DNA from 2 places in the Pseudomonas sp. Seg1 genome. Region 2 is predicted to be linked to the other one. Evidence: riboswitches for the same ligand, from Rfam matches in the RefSeq annotation. Region 2 holds a riboswitch; the other holds the start of a gene.
What was found. Region 2 has a riboswitch for cobalamin ahead of cobO (cob(I)yrinic acid a,c-diamide adenosyltransferase). Riboswitches for the same ligand answer to the same signal wherever they lie in the genome.
Positions count from the first base shown of each region.

Region 1 (3,409 bases), 1.8 Mb from region 2:
CGCCCTTACGGCGGGTCACTTTTTCCAGACGCCGAAAAAGTAACCAAAAAGGCTTTACCCTGACGTACGGCCCTCGCTGTGGCTCGGGTTCCTTCGCTGCGGGATTGATCCGGGGGGCATCGCCTCCGGTTTGCTTCGCTGCACCTCCTCTCGATGTGTTTGGCTGCGCCAAACGGTCGCTGCGCTCCCACCCCGGATCAACCCCTCCGCTCAGCCTTCCGACGGGCGCTTGAGATCAAGAGCGGTACTCGAGCTAACGCTCATTGTGTTGAGTGGTGAAGATCAAGGGCGGTACTTGAGCTAACGCTCATTGTGTTGAGTGGTGGAGATCAAAAGCAGTACTCGAGCTAACGCTCATTGTGTTGATTGGTGAAGGTCAAGAGCGGTACTTGAGCTGACGCTCATTGTGTTGAGTGTTGAGTGTTGAGTGTTGAGAAGCGTGCGGTCGGCTTTGGTTTTGTGTTGGATTTGCCCCTCACCCCAGCCCTCTCCCCAAGGAGAGGGAGCTGATTTTTGAGCCTTTCAGAATCTGAGTTCGACTCGGTATTTCGAGTCGGTGTACCTCTCCCAAACACCTCGGTCAGTCCCCTCTCCCTCCGGGAGAGGGCTAGGGTGAGGGGCTCTTGATCTGGCTCTTGATCTGGCTCTTGATCTGGCTCTTGATCTGGCTCTTGATCTGGCTGTTGATCCTGCTCTTGATCTTCAGGCCCATCGGCAGGCCGAGCGGAGGTGTTCATCCGGGGTAGGCGCGCAGCGCCGTTTGGCGAAGCCAAACACATCGAGAGGAGGTGCAGCGCAGCAAACCGGAGGCGATGCCCCCGGATGGACGCCGTAGCGAGGGAACACTGAGCCTAAGCGAAGTGCCGTACGTCAGGGAGCAGCCCTTTTGGTTACTTTTGGGGCGTTTGCCAAAAGTGACCCGCCGTAAGGGCGGAACCCTAATCAGCAACACCCGCAGCAACGGATATGCCCCCAAACCTAAAACCCAACCCCATTGACCCGCCACCACACCATGCGTAGCCTTGCGCTTTCGAGGTTCTCCGGCACAAACCGGAGCTAAGAAGGGAACGCGGTCCAAGCCGCGGCTGCCCCCGCAACTGTGAACGGTGAAATTCACTGCCACGCCACTGCCAGCTCAACCCATGAGCCAGCGGGAAGGCGCAGCGAATACCAGGCCCAAGGCCTGAACACCGTCAGCCAGGAGACCTGCCTCGTCAAAGATTCTCACTACAACCGGGCGGGGTGATCCGGTGGCGAATTCTTCCGCGCGCGTCTGCGCCGCGGATTTCGTCCCGTTTGCCCGCCACCTTGCCAAAGGGCATCCGATGAAAACACTGGCCAAACTCCCCGTCACCATCGTCACCGGCTTCCTCGGCTCGGGCAAAACCACACTGCTGCGGCACATGCTCGACAACGCCCAAGGCCGCCGTATCGCGGTGATCGTCAACGAGTTCGGCGAGTTGGGCATCGACGGTGAAATCCTCAAGCAATGCACCATCGGCTGCACCGAAGAAGAAGCCACCGGTCGCGTCTACGAACTGGCAAACGGCTGCCTGTGCTGCACCGTTCAGGAAGAATTCTTCCCGGTGATGCGCGAACTGGTTGCCCGTCGTGGCGACCTCGATCACATCCTCATCGAAACTTCCGGCCTGGCCCTGCCGAAGCCATTGGTTCAAGCCTTCCAGTGGCCGGAAATCCGCAGCGCCTGCACCGTGGATGCGGTGATCACCGTGGTCGACAGTCCGGCCGTGGCCGCTGGCACTTTCGCTGCGTTCCCTGATCAGGTCGATGCCCAGCGCAAACTCGACCCGAACCTCGACCACGAGTCGCCGCTGCACGAACTGTTTGCCGACCAACTGGCCAGCGCCGACCTCGTAATCCTCAACAAGGCCGACCAGACCAGCCCGGAAGATCTCGCTCGCGTCCGCGCTGAAGTCGCCGAAGAGTTGCCGCCAGCGGTGAAAATCATCGAAGCCAGCAACGGTCGCCTGCCGCTGGACGTGCTGATCGGCCTCGGTGCCGGTTCTGAAGAACACATCGACAGCCGCCACAGCCATCACGATCACCACCACGGTGAAGGCGATGACGAACACGATGACCACGATCACGACGCCTTCGATTCGATCTCCATCGAACTGCCGCAAGCCGACGAGAGCCTGCTGCTCGACGCGCTGACGCAACTGGTGGTCAAGCATGGCATCCTGCGCGTGAAGGGCTTCGCGGCCATTCCGAACAAGCCAATGCGCCTGCTGATTCAGGGTGTGGGTACGCGTTTCGACAAGCACTTCGACCGTCAGTGGGGCGCCGATGAATCGCGCGTTACGCGCCTGGTGTTGATCGGTCAGGAGCTCGACGCGGCGCAACTCGAAGCGCAACTGCGCGCCGCGCTCAGCGTTTAAACCATGCACCTGCTCAGGACCCAGCCCGGCGGTTTCGTGTCGGATGACAACATTGCCGACCTTGGACAAACCCCCGCCGAGCTGGTGATCCTGTGCAGCGGCGACTCCAGTCTGGCGCTGCTCGCCGAAGCCGTGCAGCAGTTGCCCGAGGATTATCCGAGCCTGCGTCTGGCCAACCCGATGCAGGTGCAAAATCATGCTTCGGTCGATTTGTACGTCGATGAAGTGCTGCGTCACGCCAAGGTCATTCTGATTTCGCTGCACGGCGGCATTGCCTATTGGCGCTACGGCGTCGAGCGTTTGATCGAACTGTCCGAGCGTGGTGTACAGGTGATTCTGGTGCCGGGTGATGATCGCCCCGATCCGGAACTCAGCGACTTGAGCACCGTCGGCGCCGAGGATCGCGACCGGCTCTGGCAATTCTTGCGTCAGGGCGGCATGGGCAACGCGCTGGATTTCTTCCGCTGCCTGGGCAACCGTTGGCTCGGCCGCGATTACGCCTGGGGTGAGCCGCAGACCCTGCCGCGCACGGCGATTTACCACCCGAACAAAAACACCGCTGCGCTGAGTGACTGGCAAGCCGATTGGCTGCCTGATCAACCGGTCGCGGCGCTGCTGTTTTACCGTTCGCACCTGCAAGCGGCGAACACCGCCTTCATCGATGTTTTCTGTAAGCGCTTGCAAGCGGCGGGGCTTAATCCGTTGCCGATTGCCGTGGCCAGTCTGAAAGAGCCCGGCTGTCTGTCGGTCGTCGAAGATTGGCTGGATGAGGTCGAGGCAGGGGTGATTCTTAATACCACCGGTTTCGCCCAGTCCAGCCCTGAAGCGCCGCATTTACGGCCGTTTCGTCGCAATATTCCGGTGATCCAGGCCATCTGTGCCCAGGACAACGAGCCCGGCTGGCGTGACAGCGAGCAGGGCCTCGGTCCACGGGATCTGGCGATGCACATTGCCTTGCCGGAACTCGACGGGCGCATCATCAGCCGCCCGATCAGCTTCAAGGATCTGGC
Region 1 covers NZ_AP021903.1:3,734,159-3,737,567, reverse strand. Annotated here, with positions in the region: cobalamin riboswitch at 1,017-1,228, shown strand; gene cobW (cobalamin biosynthesis protein CobW) at 1,326-2,399, shown strand; gene cobN (cobaltochelatase subunit CobN) at 2,403-3,409, shown strand, end outside.
Region 1: another riboswitch for cobalamin. It lies ahead of cobW (cobalamin biosynthesis protein CobW); the one in region 2 lies ahead of cobO (cob(I)yrinic acid a,c-diamide adenosyltransferase).

Region 2 (3,409 bases):
CACGCCATCGTGATCGGCGTCGCGCAGCAGGGTGATGCGGTTCGGGCTCGGCACGCCGGCGCCAGCCTTGCCCATGACTTTCTTCATCACCCAGCCACGAACGCCGCTGCTGTCGTCAGGTTTCGGCGGGGCATTGGTTTCGGCCACCAGCACATCACCATTGGGCAGCACGTAGAGCCATCGCGGATGATCGAGGCCTTCGGCGAACGCGGCAACCTGGGTGCCTGCCGCTGCTGTCGGTTTGCCGCCCTCGGGCCAGCCGACCGCCGGAGCAATATTCACCGTCGGGATCAGGGTCTTATTGGGTTCGGGCAGCTTCGGTGACGGGCCGGTGCCGTCGGAAACTTGCAGGCTGGAGGATTCACCGCAGGCGGTGAGCCCTCCGGCGAGGGCGATGACGAAAACGAGCTGGGACTTGCGCATTACTGATCTTCCCTATGAATGCATTCCTAATCATAGAGGAGCGCGCAAGCCCGATGGTTCAACTGCTCAACTGCGGGCCTCTTTGAACAGTACGGCGATGCCCGGGTGATAGTTGCCGGCTTCGTTGCGCAGCTTGCGATAGGCGTAAGGGAAATACCAGGCGACGGCGCAGGTGTGTTCCTTTTGCAGGTCGTCGACCATGTCTTGCAGTTCTTCGGGGCTGGCGCTGTGCTGGGCTTTTTGCGGGGCGACAAACAGGCAGCCGAGTTTTAGATCGCTGGCAAAGCTGATGCGTTTGGCGTCGCCGGTGATCTCCTGCAGGGCTTGGGTCAGGTTGAGGTTGTTGACTCGCGGCCAGCGTTGCGTGGCCTGGATGTATGCGCGGTCTTCGCTGCCGGCGAGAAACAGGTCGGCACGGGCATTGCGCTCACCGTCTTCGTTTTGCTTGCGGGTGGCCGTCTGTTCCAGCGTCACCAGCTCGGCCATCCATGCCGCCGCCGAGAGCAGGCCGAGATTGGCTTTCTCGTCATGCCAGTAGGGCGTGTCGCTGTCGCCGCGCACGGCGTTGTAGCGGTCGATACAGTCAAACCAGCGTTCAAGCACCGGGCGCAGGAATTCCAGGCGCGGGTTGCTGATGATCATGCCTTGCATCGTAATCATCCTTATTGTTGTGATGGCTTTTTCGAGAAAAGCATGGCTCTTTGATATCACTTGTCTGAGCATGGCACAAGATTGACGCCAGTTAATTGATCGACGGCAGTTATTCGCCCGACGGCCCCCTCTTTAATTGACGCTCCACCCCCAACCCTCTAACCTTCGCGGCTTGTTTCAGGTGCTCTGTGACCTGCGTCGACAGAGTGAAACAGGGAAGCCGGTGAGGGTTGTCTTCGAGCGAAGAGCGACCACGATCCCGGCGCTGCCCCCGCAACGGTAAATGAGTGAAAACTGCGTCGAATGCCACTGCTCAAAGCGGGAAGGCGCGCAGTCAGGCGAACGCCGCTCATGAGCCCGGAGACCGGCCTGATCCATCCAGCGGCATCACGGTGGGCGATGCCAGGCTTTTTGCCGTCTATTCTTGTGCCTGCCCGCCGTTATCCAGCCTCAACGGAGAGCTCCCCATGACTGATTCCCCCGAGCGTGACGAACGCCATCTGGCGCGTATGCAGCGCAAAAAAGCCGTGATCGATGAACGCATCGCCAACTCGCCAGACGAATGCGGTCTGGTGCTGGTGCTGACCGGCAATGGCAAAGGCAAAAGCAGCTCGGCATTCGGCATGCTCGCCCGCGCCATGGGCCACGGCATGCAGTGCGGCGTGGTGCAGTTCATCAAGGGCCGTAATAGCACTGGCGAAGAACTGTTCTTCCGCCGCTTCCCCGAGCAAGTACGTTTCCACGTGATGGGCGAGGGTTTCACCTGGGAGACCCAGGACCGTCAGCGCGATATCGCCGCCGCCGAAGCTGCATGGGCCGTCTCTCGCGAACTGCTGCGCGATGCGTCGATCGGTCTGGTGGTGCTCGACGAACTGAACATCGCCCTCAAGCACGGCTACCTCGATCTCGATCAGGTGCTCAGCGACTTGCAGGCGCGTCCACCGATGCAGCACGTGATCGTCACCGGTCGTGCGGCCAAGCCGGAAATGATCGAGATGGGCGACACGGTCACCGAAATGGGCATGCTCAAACACGCCTTCCAGGCCGGTATCAAAGCGCAGAAAGGCGTCGAACTTTGAATCAACCACGTCACTGCCCGGCGGTCCTCATCGCCGCGCCGGCCTCCGGTCAGGGCAAGACCACCGTCACCGCAGCACTCGCCCGTCTGCATCGCAATCAGGGGCGCAAGGTCCGCGTGTTCAAATGCGGCCCGGATTTTCTCGACCCGATGATTCTCGAGCGCGCCAGCGGTGCGCCGGTTTATCAATTGGACATGTGGATGGTCGGCGAGCAGGAAAGCCGTCGCCTGTTATGGGAAGCGGCCGCTGAAGCCGATCTGATTCTGATCGAAGGCGTGATGGGATTGTTTGACGGCACGCCGTCGAGCGCTGATCTGGCGCGGCATTTTGGTGTGCCGGTCCTCGGTGTGATCGACGGCACGGCGATGGCGCAGACCTTTGGAGCGTTGGCGCTTGGATTGGCGCGCTATCAGCCGGACTTGCCGTTTGCCGGCGTGCTGGCCAACCGCGTCGGCACCCTGCGCCATGCGCAATTGCTCGAAGGCAGCCTCACCGAAGGTTTGCGCTGGTACGGCGCGTTGTCTCGCGAAACCGGCATCGAACTGCCGAGCCGCCATCTCGGCCTCGTGCAGGCCAGCGAACTGAATGATCTCGACGTGCGCCTCGATGCGGCCGCCGCAGCGCTTGCCAGCAGTTGCGAGGTAGCGCTGCCACCGGCCGTGGAGTTCGCCGCGCCTGACGTGATCGCCGCCGAGCCATTGCTCGAAGGCGTGCGCATTGCCGTTGCTCGCGATGAAGCCTTTGCCTTCACCTATGGCGCGAGCCTCGACCTGTTGCGCGCAATGGGTGCCGAATTGAGCTTCTTCTCGCCGATCCGCGATACGCAATTACCCGAGGCGGACAGCCTGTATCTGCCCGGTGGTTATCCGGAATTGCATCATGTTGCGCTGTCGCAGAACACCGCGATGCTCGACGCGATCCGTGCGCATCACGCGGCTGGCAAACCGTTACTCGCCGAGTGCGGCGGCATGCTGTATCTGCTCGATTCCTTGACTGACGTTGAAGGCACTCGCGCTGAACTGGTCGGTTTGCTGGCGGGCGATGCGGTGATGCAAAAGCGTCTCGCGGCGTTGGCCCTGCAAGCGGTGGATCTGCCGGAGGGTTCGCTGCGCGGTCACACCTATCATCATTCCCTGACCACCACCGAGCTGACGCCGATTGCCCGGGGCCTGAGCCCGAATGGCGGGCGCGGGGCCGAGGCGGTTTATCGGGAAGGGCGGATGACGGCTTCGTACGTGCATTTTTATTTCCCGTCG
Region 2 covers NZ_AP021903.1:1,953,236-1,956,644, forward strand. Annotated here, with positions in the region: gene KI231_RS08715 (PQQ-dependent sugar dehydrogenase) at 1-423, opposite strand, end outside; gene KI231_RS08720 (hypothetical protein) at 490-1,074, opposite strand; cobalamin riboswitch at 1,237-1,461, shown strand; gene cobO (cob(I)yrinic acid a,c-diamide adenosyltransferase) at 1,542-2,153, shown strand; gene KI231_RS08730 (cobyrinic acid a,c-diamide synthase CobB) at 2,150-3,409, shown strand, end outside.